4 regions of the Bradyrhizobium sp. USDA 4461 genome follow, and region 2 is predicted to be linked to each of the others. Evidence: riboswitches for the same ligand, from Rfam matches in the RefSeq annotation. Region 2 holds a riboswitch; each other region holds the start of a gene.
What was found. Region 2 has a riboswitch for cobalamin ahead of ACVINW_RS35800 (DUF1636 family protein). Riboswitches for the same ligand answer to the same signal wherever they lie in the genome.

Region 1 (3,567 bases), 3.2 Mb from region 2:
GCGCTCGCCACGTTGACTTGACCCTTTCGACGAGAGCGCTGTCGTTGGCACGAACATTGTTGTTCGTCGCTGCCAGCCCGGCCAGGCAAATCAGCGATCGAGCGAAACAGAACCAGAATACGCGCGTTCCAGCCATTCTCTTCATTGCTGCCGGCCCATCTGGTTCTCATCCACGCGTCAATTCCAAAGAGGACAATCTTCAACGTGCCTGCGAGATCGTTGGAAGTTAGCGGCAACGTGACGCGAGCACCTGCTGATGTCCCGCGCGAGCAGGCGCGTCCCTCGATGTCACGCGCCGCTAACCTCAGTGGTCAGCCAAAGCGTCAACTTGCAATGCTGGACCTGCCCAGGAGGAGAAGCCTGGGCGAGCGAAGACTTGCATTCTTCGTGCCAGGCAATTGGCACCAGATTTGTGCCGCCTCTGTCGACTTCCCGACCTGCTTACCTCATTTATGTCGCCATTAAGCCTGTTCGCGGCGACTTTCGACTTTAATGGCTGATTCCTGTCACGCGCTGCATCTTCGAGCAACGCAGTTGGGAAGCCTTGCTGCCGGAAGCCTGACGACAGTTGGGTGCAGGATTGCCGCCATCGAACCATGTGGTCGGAGGTCGTTGTCGCTGCTGCGGAGATGGAAAGTGCGGCGAAGCCGCTCGTCAGCGGCGAGCGATTTGGAATCGGCGCTAAGGAAGTTCAAAAGTCACGCAGGCGAAGCGATATGAAATTCGTCGCTCGCGTAGGACACGTTAGCGGGCGCCTATGTGGTCGTCGTCGTAGTCAACATTGGGGAGTTGCACTTCCATGCAGTCGTATCGACCGGACAAGAAGGGAAGTCTCAGGTCGGGCTAGCTTCGGCTTGAGCTGCTCAACATTCTCGAGAGCATCTGCCTGACGGCCGGGTTCATAAATGCCTTTGCTATCCAGCCGAACAGGCCGACCGTAAAGACGGCAGCAGCAAAGACGCCGAGGGCACTCCAAACAGCCATTTTCATTACGGGCTACTCTTTTCGTTGGTGAGTCACTATGCTTGCTTTGCGCAGTATCGCCAAAAGCATCCGCATGGCGCCTACCAGGATTGGTGGTAGATCAACATGCTCGCTCAGTATGCTGCCGATTTTGCGCATATTGTGCCTGTTCACGCTGATCCTTGGTCGTTGGTGGAGAACCGGGGGCGCATCGAAGCGTGCTAGATGAGCGCTTCGAAAGCTGGATCGCGTGAAGAGCGGCCTGTCCCGGCACCGTGACCTTCATCGCGAAGGCCGCATTCGTCTCTTGCACGATCTGACACGCGGTCCGACGCGAACGCGCCTCGGAGATGGTCATCCCGATATCCAGATTGGAGAGTGGCTTCAACGTCGCGATCAAGAGTGGCCGTGTATCGTCAGCAGCATCACTTTGACAGGTTGACTGCGGAGTTGTCTTGCCGATAATCCAAGTCGTCGAGGTTCTCCGGTTCGGCTTGATCCGGAGCTAAGAGGGAAGCCGGTGATGCCGGCGCTGCCCCCGCAACTGTAAGCGGCGAGCCGCTGTCCAACAGAGTCACTGAAGCCCGCGCGGCTTCGGGAAGGCCGGACAGTGGCGATGATCCGCGAGCCAGGAGACCTGCCCCGACAATATGTTCGTCCGCGGGCGGGGTGTCCCGGTGGTACGCCAAGCAGCCGTCGCTCGCGTGACGTCTCCTGCCTGCGTCCGCCATGGCCTTTGCCCCCAACATGGGGTTAACGGTATGTCTCTTCTCTCACTTCCGGTTGCCACGCTCGGAACGCCGCGCATCGGTCCAAGACGCGAGCTCAAACTCGCGCTCGAAAGCTATTGGGCCGGAAGAATCAACGAACAGCAGTTGCTCGAGGACGCAGCCGGCCTGCGTGCGGCAAACTGGGCGCGCCAGAAATCCCTCGGTGTCACCATCATTCCGTCGAACGATTTCTCGCTATACGACCAGGTGCTCGACACCAGTGTCATGGTCGGCGCCATCCCGGACGTCTATGCCTCGAAAGTCGAGCCTGCTTCCCTCAAGACGTATTTCGCCATGGCACGCGGTTCTCAAAGCGACAGCCAGGATGCGAGTTGCGGTCACCGACCTCGCGGCTATGGCGCACCCGCGCAGGAGATGACCAAGTGGTTCGACACCAATTACCACTACATGGTCCCGGAATTTCATCGGGGGCAGACTTTCAGGCTCTCCTCTCGCAAGCCTATCGAGGAGTATGAGGAAGCCAAGGCCCTTGGCTTTCAAACCCGCTCTGTCCTGATCGGCCCGGTCACCTTCTTGAAGCTAGGCAAGAGTGCTGATCCCGCGTTCCAGCCACTGGCACTACTGGATGACCTGGTACCGGTCTATATCGAGGTTCTGCAGGAATTGGCCAGACGCGGGGCGAATTGGGTCCAGTTTGACGAGCCCTGCATGGTCCTCGATCTGGATGAGGGGACAAGAAAATCTTTGCTGCATGCCTATGACCGGCTCGTCAAGGAGGGGCCGGCCATCAAGATCATGGTCGCCAGCTATTTCGGGGGCCTTGGCGAAAATCTTCACACCGCCTTGCGCCTACCTGTTGCCGGCCTGCACGTCGATCTGGTTCGGGCGCCAGAGTTATTGGACCAGATCATTGCTGCCGGGCGAAGTGGTCTCGTTATCTCACTCGGCGTGATCGACGGCCGCAATGTGTGGCGGACGAATTTATCGGCGCTGCGCCAGCGGCTCGATTCCGCCATTGCGAAACTCGGCAGGGATCGCGTACAGATCGCCCCATCCTGTTCGCTGCTTCACGTGCCGGTCGATGTTGAGCTCGAAACGGGGCTTGCTTCCGACGTCAAAAGCTGGCTTGCGTTCTCGGTTCAGAAGATTCGCGAGCTTGCGACGTTGGCACGGGCACTCGCAGGCGATCAGAATGTCGCCGACGCTCTCGCGGAATCGGAGCGCGTCACCATCCGCCGCGGAACTTCGCCGAAGATCCGTGACACCAATGTCGCCGCCCGGATGAGTGCGATCAATCAGACCGCGCGACGGCGCGCCAGTCCATTTGCCAGGCGTGCCGAGATCCAACGCGAGCGCTTCAAACTACCGGCGTTTCCTACCACAACGATCGGCTCGTTTCCGCAGACCGCAGAGGTCCGCAGTGCCCGCGCGGCGCACGCGAGAGGCTCCATGAGCGACGGGCAATACGACACGTTCCTCAAGGAAGAGACTGCGCGTGCCGTACGTTGGCAGGAGGACATTGGTCTGGACGTCCTCGTGCACGGCGAGTTTGAGCGCAATGACATGGTGCAGTACTTCGGCGAGCAACTCGCCGGCTTCGCATTTACCAAAAACGGCTGGGTACAATCCTATGGATCGCGCTGCGTCCGGCCACCGATCCTGTTTGGCGACGTCTCGCGGCCGAAGCCGATCACGGTGGACTGGTGGAGCTACGCGCAATCGCTAACCAACAAGCCGATGAAGGCGATGTTGACCGGACCGGTGACGATTTTGAATTGGTCGTTTGTTCGCGATGATATTCCCCGAAGCGAGGCCTGCCGTCAAATTGCGCTCGCGATCCGAGACGAAGTCAGCGATCTCGAGAAGGCTGGCG
Region 2 (3,567 bases):
CGTCGTGATGCGAGGGCCGTGACGCGAGGTCATCCTCCGCCGCCGCCTCAAGGCCCAGGATCACGCGGGCATCGATGGCACCGTCGACGATCGGCAGCATCGGCACCTCGCGCGGCATCTCGGCCGCGATCACTTCTTTCGCCGCCTTGATCCCCTCCGCCCCGGCGAGATCGGCCTTGGTCAGCAGCACGACATCGGCACAGGCGATCTGGTCCTCGAACACCTCCGACAGCGGCGTCTCGTGATCGAGATTCTCATCGGCCGCGCGTTGCGCGTCGACCGCGGCCACGTCAGGCGCAAAGCGGCCGGCGGCGACGGCCTCGGCATCGGCCAGCGCGATCACGCCGTCGACCGTGATCCGCGAACGGATCTCCGGCCAGTCGAACGCCTTGACCAACGGCTTCGGCAAAGCGAGGCCCGATGTCTCGATCACAATGTGATCGGGCTTCACCGGTCGCGCCAACAACTGCTCCATCGCCGGGATGAAATCGTCGGCGACGGTGCAGCAGATGCAGCCATTGGCGAGCTCGACGATGTTCTCGCTCGGGCAATTGGCATCGGCGCAGGATTTCAGGATGTCGCCATCGACACCTTCGCTGCCGAATTCGTTGACCAGCACCGCGAGCTTCTTGCCGTTGGCGTTGCGGATCAGGTGCTGGATCAGCGTCGTCTTGCCGGATCCGAGAAAGCCGGTCACGACGGTGACCGGAACCTTGGCGAGGGTAGTCATTCGGCGGCCTCCGGCACGACGGGAAGAGGTGGAATGCGGGCGAGCGATTGCTTGCGGAAGATTTCGGGACGGCTGCGCCACGGCACGATGCCGTCGGGCGCCGCCGCATAGGCGGACGCGCCGGCGATCACATCCCTGGCATTGGCTTCGGATAAGCGGCCGTAGACATAGGACCATCGCCCCGGCGCGCTGAGCGCGACCGAGCAGCCCTGGCTGCAGGCCGACAGGCACTCGACCGGAACCAGATTGATATCATCGGGCACGCCGGCCTCGACGAGCGCGGCATGCAGGCGCGCACCGGGCGCGGCCTCACCTTCGCCCAGCGTCTGGCCGGCGCGGCAGGTGATACAGACATGAAGTGTAACGCTCATCGCCCTTCCTGGATTGACAACGGGAAGCGATGAGGCACACGAACCGATGCGAACAGGTTCGTTCCCCGTCGCGGAACACCCCGTCCGCCGGTCTCACAACTGCTGCGCTGGCAGGTCTCCCGGCTTGCGGAGCAGGATTTCTCCCTTCGATCCCCGCCTTCCCGATCCCTTTGGGGAATCAGTGGCTTTGGGCATCTCTCCGGTCACGGTCGCGGGGGCGGCTGCTTTTCAGGCCCGACTTGAGCCCTATCGCATTCCCTCTTCGCCTGTCATAGGACAGGAACCAACGCGGGCCCACCATTCGTCCGCGGCTCGAACTTGTCAAGCCGAAGGAACGCCATGACGTCTGAAGGAAACGGGGCCGAAGACGAGATCGTCAGCAGCGAGGCGTCGCTGGACGCGCGCCACGCGACCAAGATGGCGAAAAAGAAGGTCGCCCGCGACAAGATCATGGCGACCAAGAGCGGCGAAAAGGGCCTGATCATCGTTCATACCGGCGCCGGCAAGGGAAAATCGTCCTCGGCCTTCGGCATGATCGTGCGCTGCGTCGCGCACGGCTTTCCCTGCGCCGTGGTGCAATTCATCAAGGGCGCCTGGGATACCGGCGAACGCCGCCTGCTCACCGGGCATTTCGGCGACCTCTGTCAATTCCACGCGATGGGCGAAGGTTTTACCTGGGAAACGCAGGATCGCGCCCGAGACATTGCAGCCGCCCAAGCGGGCTGGGAAAAGGCCAAGCAGCTGATCGCCGACCCGAGCCTGCGCATGGTGGTGCTCGACGAGATCAACATCGCGTTGCGCTACGACTATCTCGCAATCGCCGATGTCGTCGAATTCCTCACGACGTCGAAGCCGCCGATGACGCATGTCGTGCTCACCGGACGCAACGCCAAGGACGAATTGATCGAGATCGCCGATCTCGTCACCGAGATGACGCTGGTGAAGCATCCGTTCCGCTCCGGCATCAAGGCGCAGCCGGGCGTCGAGTTCTGACGGACAGCACCATGGCGCGCGCGTTGATGATCCAGGGAGCGGGCTCGGACGTGGGCAAGTCGCTCATCGTCGCCGGCCTCGCGCGCGCCGCCACGCGACGCGGCCTCCGCGTGCTGCCGTTCAAGCCGCAGAACATGTCGAACAACGCGGCCGTGACCATCGACGGCGGCGAGATCGGACGCGCGCAGGCCTTGCAGGCGCTCGCCGCTGGCGTCGAGCCGCACACCGATATGAACCCGGTGCTGCTGAAGCCGGAAACCGATGTCGGCGCCCAGATCATCGTGCACGGCAAGCGGATCGCGACCGCCCGCGCGCGGGACTATGCCGCCATGAAGCCGTCGCTGATGGGCGCAGTGCTGGAGAGCTTTGAGCGGTTGAAGGATCGCGCTGACCTCGTGCTGGTCGAAGGCGCCGGCAGCCCGGCCGAGGTTAACCTGCGCAAGTCCGACATCGCCAATATGGGCTTTGCGCGCCGGGCCGACGTCCCGGTGGTGCTGGTCGGCGACATCGACCGCGGCGGCGTGATCGCGCAGCTCGTCGGCATCAGGACGGTGATCGATCCCGACGATGCCGCGATGATCCAGGGTTTTGTCGTCAACAAATTCCGAGGTGATCTCTCGCTGTTCGATGACGGCTACCGCCTGATCGAAGCCCGCACCGCCTGGCGCGGCTTTGGCGTGCTGCCGTGGTTCGCTCGTGCCGGCGAGTTACCTGCCGAAGATGCGGTCGGGCTCGGCGAGGCGCGCAAGCCCGGCCAGTGCAAGGTCGCCTTCCTTGCGCTGTCGCGGATCGCCAATTTCGACGATCTCGATCCGCTCAAGCTCGAGCCCGGCGTCGATCTCGTGATGGTCCGTCCGGGCGAAGCCATCCCCGGTGATGCGCGGCTCGTCATCCTGCCCGGCTCGAAATCGACCCGCGGCGACCTTGCCTTCCTGCGCGCGCAAGGCTGGGACATCGATCTGCTGGCGCATCATCGCCGCGGCGGCCATGTGCTGGGTCTGTGCGGCGGGTACCAAATGCTCGGACAGAGCGTCGCCGACCCCGAGGGGATCGAGGGTCCTGCCGGCGAAACGCGCGGCCTCGGACTGCTCGATGTTGCGACCACCATGACCGAGCAGAAGACGCTGACTCGCGTCAGCGCGGTGCATGCCGCGACCGATCAGCCGATCAGCGCCTACGAAATCCATATCGGGCGCACCGACGGGCCAGATCGCGCACGGCCATTTTCATTGCTCGACAGCATGGCTGAAGGCGCGGTGTCCGCCGACGGGCGCGTTCACGGCAGCTATCTACACGGCCTGTTCACCTCGGACGATTTCCGCAAGGCCTTCCTCGCACGGCTCGACATCCCCGCCGCTGATCAGCCCTATGGCGCCAGGGTCGAGAGCGCGCTCGACGCGCTGGCCGAACACATCGAGACCCATCTCGATGTCGAAGGCCTGCTGGCGCTGGCGCGCTAAACCGACAGCGCAG
Region 3 (3,567 bases), 5.7 Mb from region 2:
CGTTGTCCATGATGCGCGAGCTCCAGGCCCGCGCGGTGGCATCGAACACCAGATAGTTCTGCCAGATGTTCCAGGTTACGCCGAGATTGCCGGTGCTGCGCGACACCAGCGGCACGTCGTTGCCGGCCCATATGCCTTCGCGAAATACCGCGCGGGTGATCGCCATGCCGCCGCGCAGGGTGACGGTGTCGCTGATCTTCAGCGAAGCACTGGTCTCGGAGCCGTAGCGGCGGGTGGGATCGAGGTTAACATTGTAGAACAGCACCGGATTGAAATGGATCTCGTTCTCGAGATCCATCAGATAGACGCTGGTCTGGATCTGGAAGCGAGCGGTCTTGACCCGGAAGCCGCCCTCGACGTCCTGCGAGGTCTGGGTCTTGAGCTGAAAATTCTGCGGAATCGGGGCGAATGTCAGCGGATCGAAGGCCGGCCCCGATGCGACGCGCTCGTCGACATCGGGCGTGCGGAAGGCGCGCGCGGCGCGACCGAACGCCGAGAAGGTGTCGGTGAAGCGATGCTCGACACCGACATGCAAGGCGTACTGTGTCTCGTTGCTGTCGAGCGGTGCCGCCTGCGTGTCGAAAGCGAACGGCGCATTCGGATCGTAGCGATCGCGCGCCGAGACGTGGGTGTTCTGCACCCGCGCGCCGTAGGAGAAGTCGGTGGTCGGCAGCAAGCCGAACGTGTGCTGCCAATAGCCGGCCACGCTCTGCTGCTCGATGTTGTAGACGTGGGTGGGATCGACGCCCTGATAGGCGCCGCGTGCCTCACGGAAGGTCGAATCGTAATAGTCGATGCCGGTCAGGATCGTGGATGGCATGCCCAGCATGACATTCTTGACGCTGAGCCGCGGCGTCAGAGACCAGGTCTGCAGCGCGGCGTCATTGTAGGTCGAGGCGAAGCTGATGGTCGGCACGGTGCCGAAGAAGCCGCTCTGCGTCTCGCGCTGCCGCCAGCCGCCGTCGACGATCAGGTCGACGCCGTTCACCAGCGTTCTGGTGAAGCCGGTGGTGACGCTCGCGGTCTGCTGGTTCGCATAGTCGAACGGCGTCGCCGCACCGCGACGATCAGTCAGCAACTCGTTGACGCCGATCGACGGATCGACCAGCCGTCCGCCGGGCAGGCCGAGCTTCTGGTCGCTGCCGGTGACGGTGACGAAGGCGGTGAGATCCGGTGTGGTGTAGTTGACGTTGCCGACGGCGTTGCGCTGGTCGAGCGCATTGTTGACGCGGTAGCCGTCGGATTTGATGCCGCTGCCATAGAACGAGGTCGACCACGGTCCTGAATTGAGAGCCGCGGAGACCGCGGCCATCCGGGTGTTGAACGAGCCAACTCCGGCCTCGGCGCGCATCGTGGCTGGTGGACCACCGGCGCCGGCCTTGGTGATGATGTTGACCACGCCGCCGACCGCGTTGTCGCCATAGAGCACCGCGCCGCTGTTGCCGCTGACGATCTCGATCCGTTCGATCGAATCGAGCGGAATCGTGGTGAGATCGAAGCCGGCTTTGTCGACGTCGTTGAGGCGGCGGCCGTTGAGCAGGAACAGGGTGTTGTCGGTCGCGAATGCGCCGAAGCCACGCAGGTCAACCGAGGTCTTGGCGCCGTTCGGCCCGCCATAGAGCGATTGCAGCTGCACGCCCGGCACCTGCGCCAGGATTTCCGGCAGCGACTGCGACGGCGAATGCGCGATGTCGTCGGCGGTGATCACGGTCGAGGAGGAGCCGACGACCCCGGCAAACTGGCGGCCGCCGCTGCTGCCGCCGGTCCCCGTGGCCGAGCCGGCTCCAGCCGAGTTCGATCCGGCGCCGCTGCCCGCGTTGCTGCTCTGCGTGGTGCCCGGCGCCGGGCGGCGTGGGGCCGGGGTCTCGTCAGCGGGCGGTTTGGCGCGGGTAACGTTCTGGTCGCCGGATCGGCTGACTTCGATTGCGGGCAGCTGATCGGGAGCGGGCGCCTGCTGCGCCCGCGCCGTTGAAAGGACGATCGTCGGCAAGATGATCGTCGACGCGAGCAGAAGCGCGCGGCGCCGATCGGGTGGGAAGGAAAACATAGGCGAGACCTCGGTAACGTCAGTGGCACGTCACCGCGAAGCAGTCTCACCATGTGCTTGCAGCATCAGGTGAAGCTCATGCCTGTACTCCCCGACCGGCATCCTCGCGTGTGACCACGGCTGACGGCAGGTCTCCTGGCTCGCGGGTCGTTACCCTTCGTCGCCTTCCCAGGACCGAGATTCCCAGTGGCCTGTGACGAAGGATTCACCGCATACAGTTGCGGGGGCAGCCGCGGCGTTGGGGAAGTTTCCCCGTACCGCATTCCCTTTTCATCTCATGAAAGAACCGTCATGGTCATCTAGGGTTCGGCCGGGCAGCAAAGTCAATCCGGCGGAAGTCGGGCAATGGCCGCCCGGCCACGGTTTTTGTCGGGTGTCGCTTGTCTGCCACGGCGATCGCTGTAAGAGCATGGATGAGATGAGCGTGCAGGATTTTGCCTTGGCGGCCGAGATCGCGGCGCGGCGGCGGTGGAGTGCCACCGCGGCGCTATTCGCGCTCGTGGTTCTGCTGTGCGTGCTCTCGCTCGGCATCGGGCCGGTGCGGCTGTCGCCGCTCGCGGTGATCGAGGCGCTGTTCGGGGGCGGCAGCGACGTCGCGCAGGTCATTGTGCGCGAGATCCGGCTGCCGCGCACCATCCTGGCATTCGCGATCGGCGGCATTCTCGGGCTGTCGGGCGCGGCGCTGCAAGGCCTGCTGCGCAATCCGCTGGCTTCGCCGTCGCTGTTCGGCGCGCCGCAATCGGCGGCATTCGGCGCGGTGCTGGTGATCGCGCTCGGCCTCGCCGATGTGCGGTACTACGCGCTGCCGGCGGTGGCGATTATCGCCGCGTTCGGCTCGGTGTTCGCATTGCTCGCGATCGCCGGTCGCAATGCCGGGCTGCTGATCCTGATCCTCGCGGGGCTTGCGATCTCGAGCTTTGCGGGTGCCGCGACCGCGCTGGTGATGAACCTCTCCAGCAATCCGTTCGTGGTGCTGGAGATCGCGTTCTGGCTGCTCGGCTCGCTGGAGGACCGCAGCTTCGAGCATGTGGCGCTGGCGCTGCCCTTTATCGTCGCCGGCGCGGCCATCCTGCTCAGCCAGGCGAGCGCCTTTCGTGTGCTGACGCTCGGCGAGGAGGCGGCGCGGAGTCTCGGCGTCGATGTCGGGCGGCTGCGGCTCTTCGTCATCACGGGCGTCGCGCTCGGCGTCGGCGGCGCGGTCGCGGTGACCGGCACGATCGGCTTCATCGGCCTCGTCGCGCCGCATCTGATGCGCCCGGTGATCGGTCATGATCCGGCACGGCTGCTGGTACCGAGCGCGCTGACCGGCTCGGCGCTGCTGCTTGCCGCAGATATCGCGGTGCGCATCATCCCCTCGACCTCGGACATCAAGGTCGGCGTGCTGACCTCGATCATCGGCGTGCCGTTCTTTCTTTACCTCATCATGCGCGAGCGCCGCGCGCTCGGCGGAGGCGTGGCATGACGCTGCTCTCCGCCACAGCGCTCAACGCCTCGCTCGGCAGCCGCAAGGTGCTGCACGA
Region 4 (3,567 bases), 3.7 Mb from region 2:
GGCGAGATGCGGATTACGCACCGAGATGGCGCCGGACAAGGTCTTGTGGGTGTAGATGTTGGCCGGGATCGGTTCAACGCAAGCGCTGGTGCCGCCGCAGATAATGCTTATCGAGGCGGTCGGCGCGATCGCGATCTTATGGCTGAAGCGCGCCATCACGCCTCGTTCCAGGGCATCCGGGCACGGCCCCCGCTCGCGCGCGAGCGTCACGGATGCCGCATCAGCATCGCGACGGATTTTCCGGAACATGTTCAGATTGAACGACTTAGCCACGACGCTTTCCATCGGAATGCTCCTGGCCTGCAGGAACGAGTGGAAGCCCATGACGCCAAGGCCGACGGAACGCTCACGCAAGGCGGCGTAGCGGGCACGCTTCATGACGCCCGGCGCCACCGTGATGAAGTGGGTCAGCACGTTGTCGAGGAAGCGCATGACGTCCTCGATGAAGCCAGGCTCCTCATTCCACTGGTCCCAGGTCTCGAGGTTGAGCGACGACAGGCAGCACACCGCGGTACGCTCCTCGTCGCGATGATCGATGCCGGTCGGCAGAGTAATTTCGCTGCACAAGTTCGATGTTGAGACCTTGAGGCCGAGCTCGCGCTGGTGCTTGGGAAGCGCGCGGTTCACTGTGTCGATGAACAAGAGATAAGGCTCCCCCGTCTGCAGCCGGTTCTCCAGGATGCGTTGCCACAGCTGACGGGCGTCGATTTCACGGATAACGTCCCTGGTCTTTGGACTGCGCAGCGCGAACGCAGTGCCGGCGCCCACGGCACGCATGAACTCATCGGTGACGTTGATGCCGTGATGCAGGTTGAGACTCTTGCGGTTGAAGTCGCCGGACGCCTTCCGGATCTCGAGGAACTCCTCGATCTCGGGATGGTGGATATCGAGATAGACCGCAGCCGAGCCGCGCCGCAACGAGCCCTGGCTGATCGCCAACGTCAGGCCGTCCATGACGTGGATGAACGGGATGATGCCTGAGGTAACGCCGCCCTTCACCTGCTCGCCGATCGAGCGAACATTGCCCCAGTAGGTGCCGATGCCGCCGCCGTTAGAGGCAAGCCATACGTTCTCGTTCCAGGTGCCCACGATGCCTTCGAGCGAGTCCGACACCGAGTTAAGGAAGCAGGAAATCGGCAGGCCACGCGTCGCACCGCCGTTGGAGAGCACCGGCGTGGCTGGCATGAACCACAGCCGAGACATCGCATCATAGAGACGTTGGGCATGCGCGACATCGTCCGCGAAGGCGCAAGACACTCGCGCGAACATGTCCTGGATCATTTCGCCGGCGAGCAGATAACGGTCGCTCAGCGTCAGCTTGCCGAACGGCGTCAACAGGTCGTCGCGCGTCCGATCAAGCTTGAGATCGGTCGGCTTTAGCGATGGCGCAAGGGGCTGCGGCAGCGGAGCCAGCGATGGCGGCGGCACAAGACACAACTCAGGCACGCCGGGCTCTGGCTGCGGCTCGATGAGATGACCATGCTGATCGAAATCGTAAGACGGCGACATCGGCGACCCCGCGATGTTAGGCGGGGAACCGCGCGGACGACTTGCGAGGAAACCGGTCAAACGTCCCCGGCTGCAAGCGACCCAACGGGGCACCCCGCCCGAGGACTTTCGTTCAGTCGCGGCAGGTCTCCTGGCTCGCGGGTCATTACGGCTGTCGGCCTTCCCGGCGCTATGTCGCGCTAGTGGCCATGATGACAATCGCTCGCCGCTTACAGTTGCGGGGGCAGCCCCGGAGTAGCCGTCTTCGGCGCACCGGGTTCCCTCTTAGCTTCCGACCTACAAGATCTGGGGGACGGAAGACCGTGACTAGCTAGAAATAGGCACGACTCGCAGGGATTCGTCAACTGGGGGTCCAGATTCAAAAGGCAAAAAACCTGGCGCCCGGACGACTCTGTGGCCGCGGTCGCTTCTGCTGCAGGTGATTGGAGGTGCCGTTGGGCCGCATTCCGGTTTCCGTAGCTTGCGCAAGGTCCAAGAAATTCCTGGCTCGCGCGTCGCATTGATGGAATGTGTGAAACCACGCTTCAGCGGAGAAGGAATTCGGCAAGGCGCTCTCCGACCTGAGTCGCAGCGCTCCCGCTCGCCGGGACAAATGGCATCTGGACAAAGTCGTTATCTAGTCGCGGGCGAACAATATCGGCTCTGGCGCGCCGCCGACCAGAATCGCCTCGCGCTCGACGTCTTGATCCAGCGACGAAGAGGCTCGCGCTGCACAGTGGTCCTCCTGTCACGGCTCCAGCGCGACCTGCAAGCCCTCCTTGCTTTCAACATGAACGTAACGGGGGCCGATCGGCCGTCCCCTGCCGCTGGCGACGGTGACAACGGCTTCCAGAGGCGCGGCGCGCGCATCCGCCTCGGGGCGAGACAAGATCAGGTCGGCGTGAAACAGCCCTTCCGATTCGAGGCCGGTGGCATCCACGCCAAGGGCTGCCAAGCTGGCCAAACAACTTTCAAACTCTTCAGCGTCGCGAAAGCGACGCTGGATAAACGTCGCGCCGGCAAGACGTTCTGTCACAAGACCACGGTTTGCGAATGTCGCGGCCAGCGACTCAAATGGGAACATTCGCAGCACGAAGGAGATGATCCATGGTTGCTTCTCTGTCGCATCGAGTATCTCGCTGAACGTCTTCTCGGTAACGTAGCCGATGCATCCGGTCGACATGATAACATCCACGGAGCGGAGAATGCGCGCGCTGTCCGCCGATAGCGCCTCCTTTTCAAGGTCAGCGACAATGCCCTGCTCCAAGAGGCCAACACTCTTTGCATAGCTGATCGCCCGTGCCGACACATCGAGACCGATAAAGCGTGCCAATCCGACATCAGGCCAGGCTGCATAAAAACTGCGATCGAGACTCACCAGTGTCTCAGAACTGATTGCTCTCATCTCACGCCGGGCGTAGCGGTGACGCAAGCCCCCGAAGGTCAGCGGAAAGCGATGCACCGCTGCATTGATGCCGTACGAACAACCAACATCGAGCACGACGGGCTTGAGGCCGGTTGCCGACGCTTTCGCTGCCAGGATTTGGCGCACAACTGGCTCAGCTACGTCCGGGATCATATAATCCAGGTCGCCGAGGACCGAGAAATATGCCCTCGGATCATCCGAAGCATAAATATCGTGGAATACAGCTTTAGACCGATTGATACGCGAGAAATCTATCCGCAACGCAATGTCTCCCATCTCATCTGCAAGCAACTCGACGGCTGGTGCCTTCGCACTCGCCTACGCTTTGGTTATATAGGGTGTATAAATCGGTCTAATATCCGCCGATGCGATAGCAGAAGCGGCAAGCGGACAAGAGCATGAAACCACCCTCTCTGCGTCGCGGCGTGAGCGACCCTGCTGTTGCGTGAAGAAACCATCAGCCGGCTCAGCCCACCGATAGAAACTTATTCAGAGATGAGCTGCGCCGGCGCCCTTGGAGATGAGCGAAACCTGAATGACGCGGTCATAAACATCCCGCCGGTTCGTCAAGGCTGAATCGAAATGATCCCCACCTTCCGGTTTGCCTGCCGGATGCACCTCGACTTACTGCGAGCACAAGAGCGGCTGCGCGG

Region 1: another riboswitch for cobalamin. It lies ahead of metE (5-methyltetrahydropteroyltriglutamate--homocysteine S-methyltransferase); the one in region 2 lies ahead of ACVINW_RS35800 (DUF1636 family protein).
Region 3: another riboswitch for cobalamin. It lies ahead of ACVINW_RS08950 (TonB-dependent receptor); the one in region 2 lies ahead of ACVINW_RS35800 (DUF1636 family protein).
Region 4: another riboswitch for cobalamin. It lies ahead of ACVINW_RS18125 (ribonucleoside-diphosphate reductase subunit alpha); the one in region 2 lies ahead of ACVINW_RS35800 (DUF1636 family protein).

What each region holds. Positions count from the first base shown of each region.
Region 1 covers NZ_JBSRXM010000001.1:4,380,085-4,383,651, forward strand. The annotation lists gene ACVINW_RS20215 (nodulate formation efficiency C protein) at 1-136, opposite strand, end outside; cobalamin riboswitch at 1,424-1,622, shown strand; gene metE (5-methyltetrahydropteroyltriglutamate--homocysteine S-methyltransferase) at 1,725-3,567, shown strand, end outside.
Region 2 covers NZ_JBSRXM010000001.1:7,606,523-7,610,089, forward strand. The annotation lists gene cobW (cobalamin biosynthesis protein CobW) at 1-730, opposite strand, end outside; gene ACVINW_RS35800 (DUF1636 family protein) at 727-1,101, opposite strand; cobalamin riboswitch at 1,194-1,404, opposite strand; gene cobO (cob(I)yrinic acid a,c-diamide adenosyltransferase) at 1,441-2,094, shown strand; gene ACVINW_RS35810 (cobyric acid synthase) at 2,106-3,554, shown strand; gene cobD (threonine-phosphate decarboxylase CobD) at 3,551-3,567, opposite strand, start outside.
Region 3 covers NZ_JBSRXM010000001.1:1,890,914-1,894,480, reverse strand. The annotation lists gene ACVINW_RS08950 (TonB-dependent receptor) at 1-2,047, opposite strand, end outside; cobalamin riboswitch at 2,156-2,353, opposite strand; gene ACVINW_RS08945 (FecCD family ABC transporter permease) at 2,466-3,509, shown strand; gene ACVINW_RS08940 (ABC transporter ATP-binding protein) at 3,506-3,567, shown strand, end outside.
Region 4 covers NZ_JBSRXM010000001.1:3,866,667-3,870,233, reverse strand. The annotation lists gene ACVINW_RS18125 (ribonucleoside-diphosphate reductase subunit alpha) at 1-1,509, opposite strand, end outside; cobalamin riboswitch at 1,613-1,829, opposite strand; gene ACVINW_RS18120 (class I SAM-dependent methyltransferase) at 2,237-3,190, opposite strand; gene ACVINW_RS18115 (nodulation protein NolB) at 3,404-3,532, opposite strand; gene ACVINW_RS18110 (nodulation protein NolB) at 3,481-3,567, opposite strand, start outside.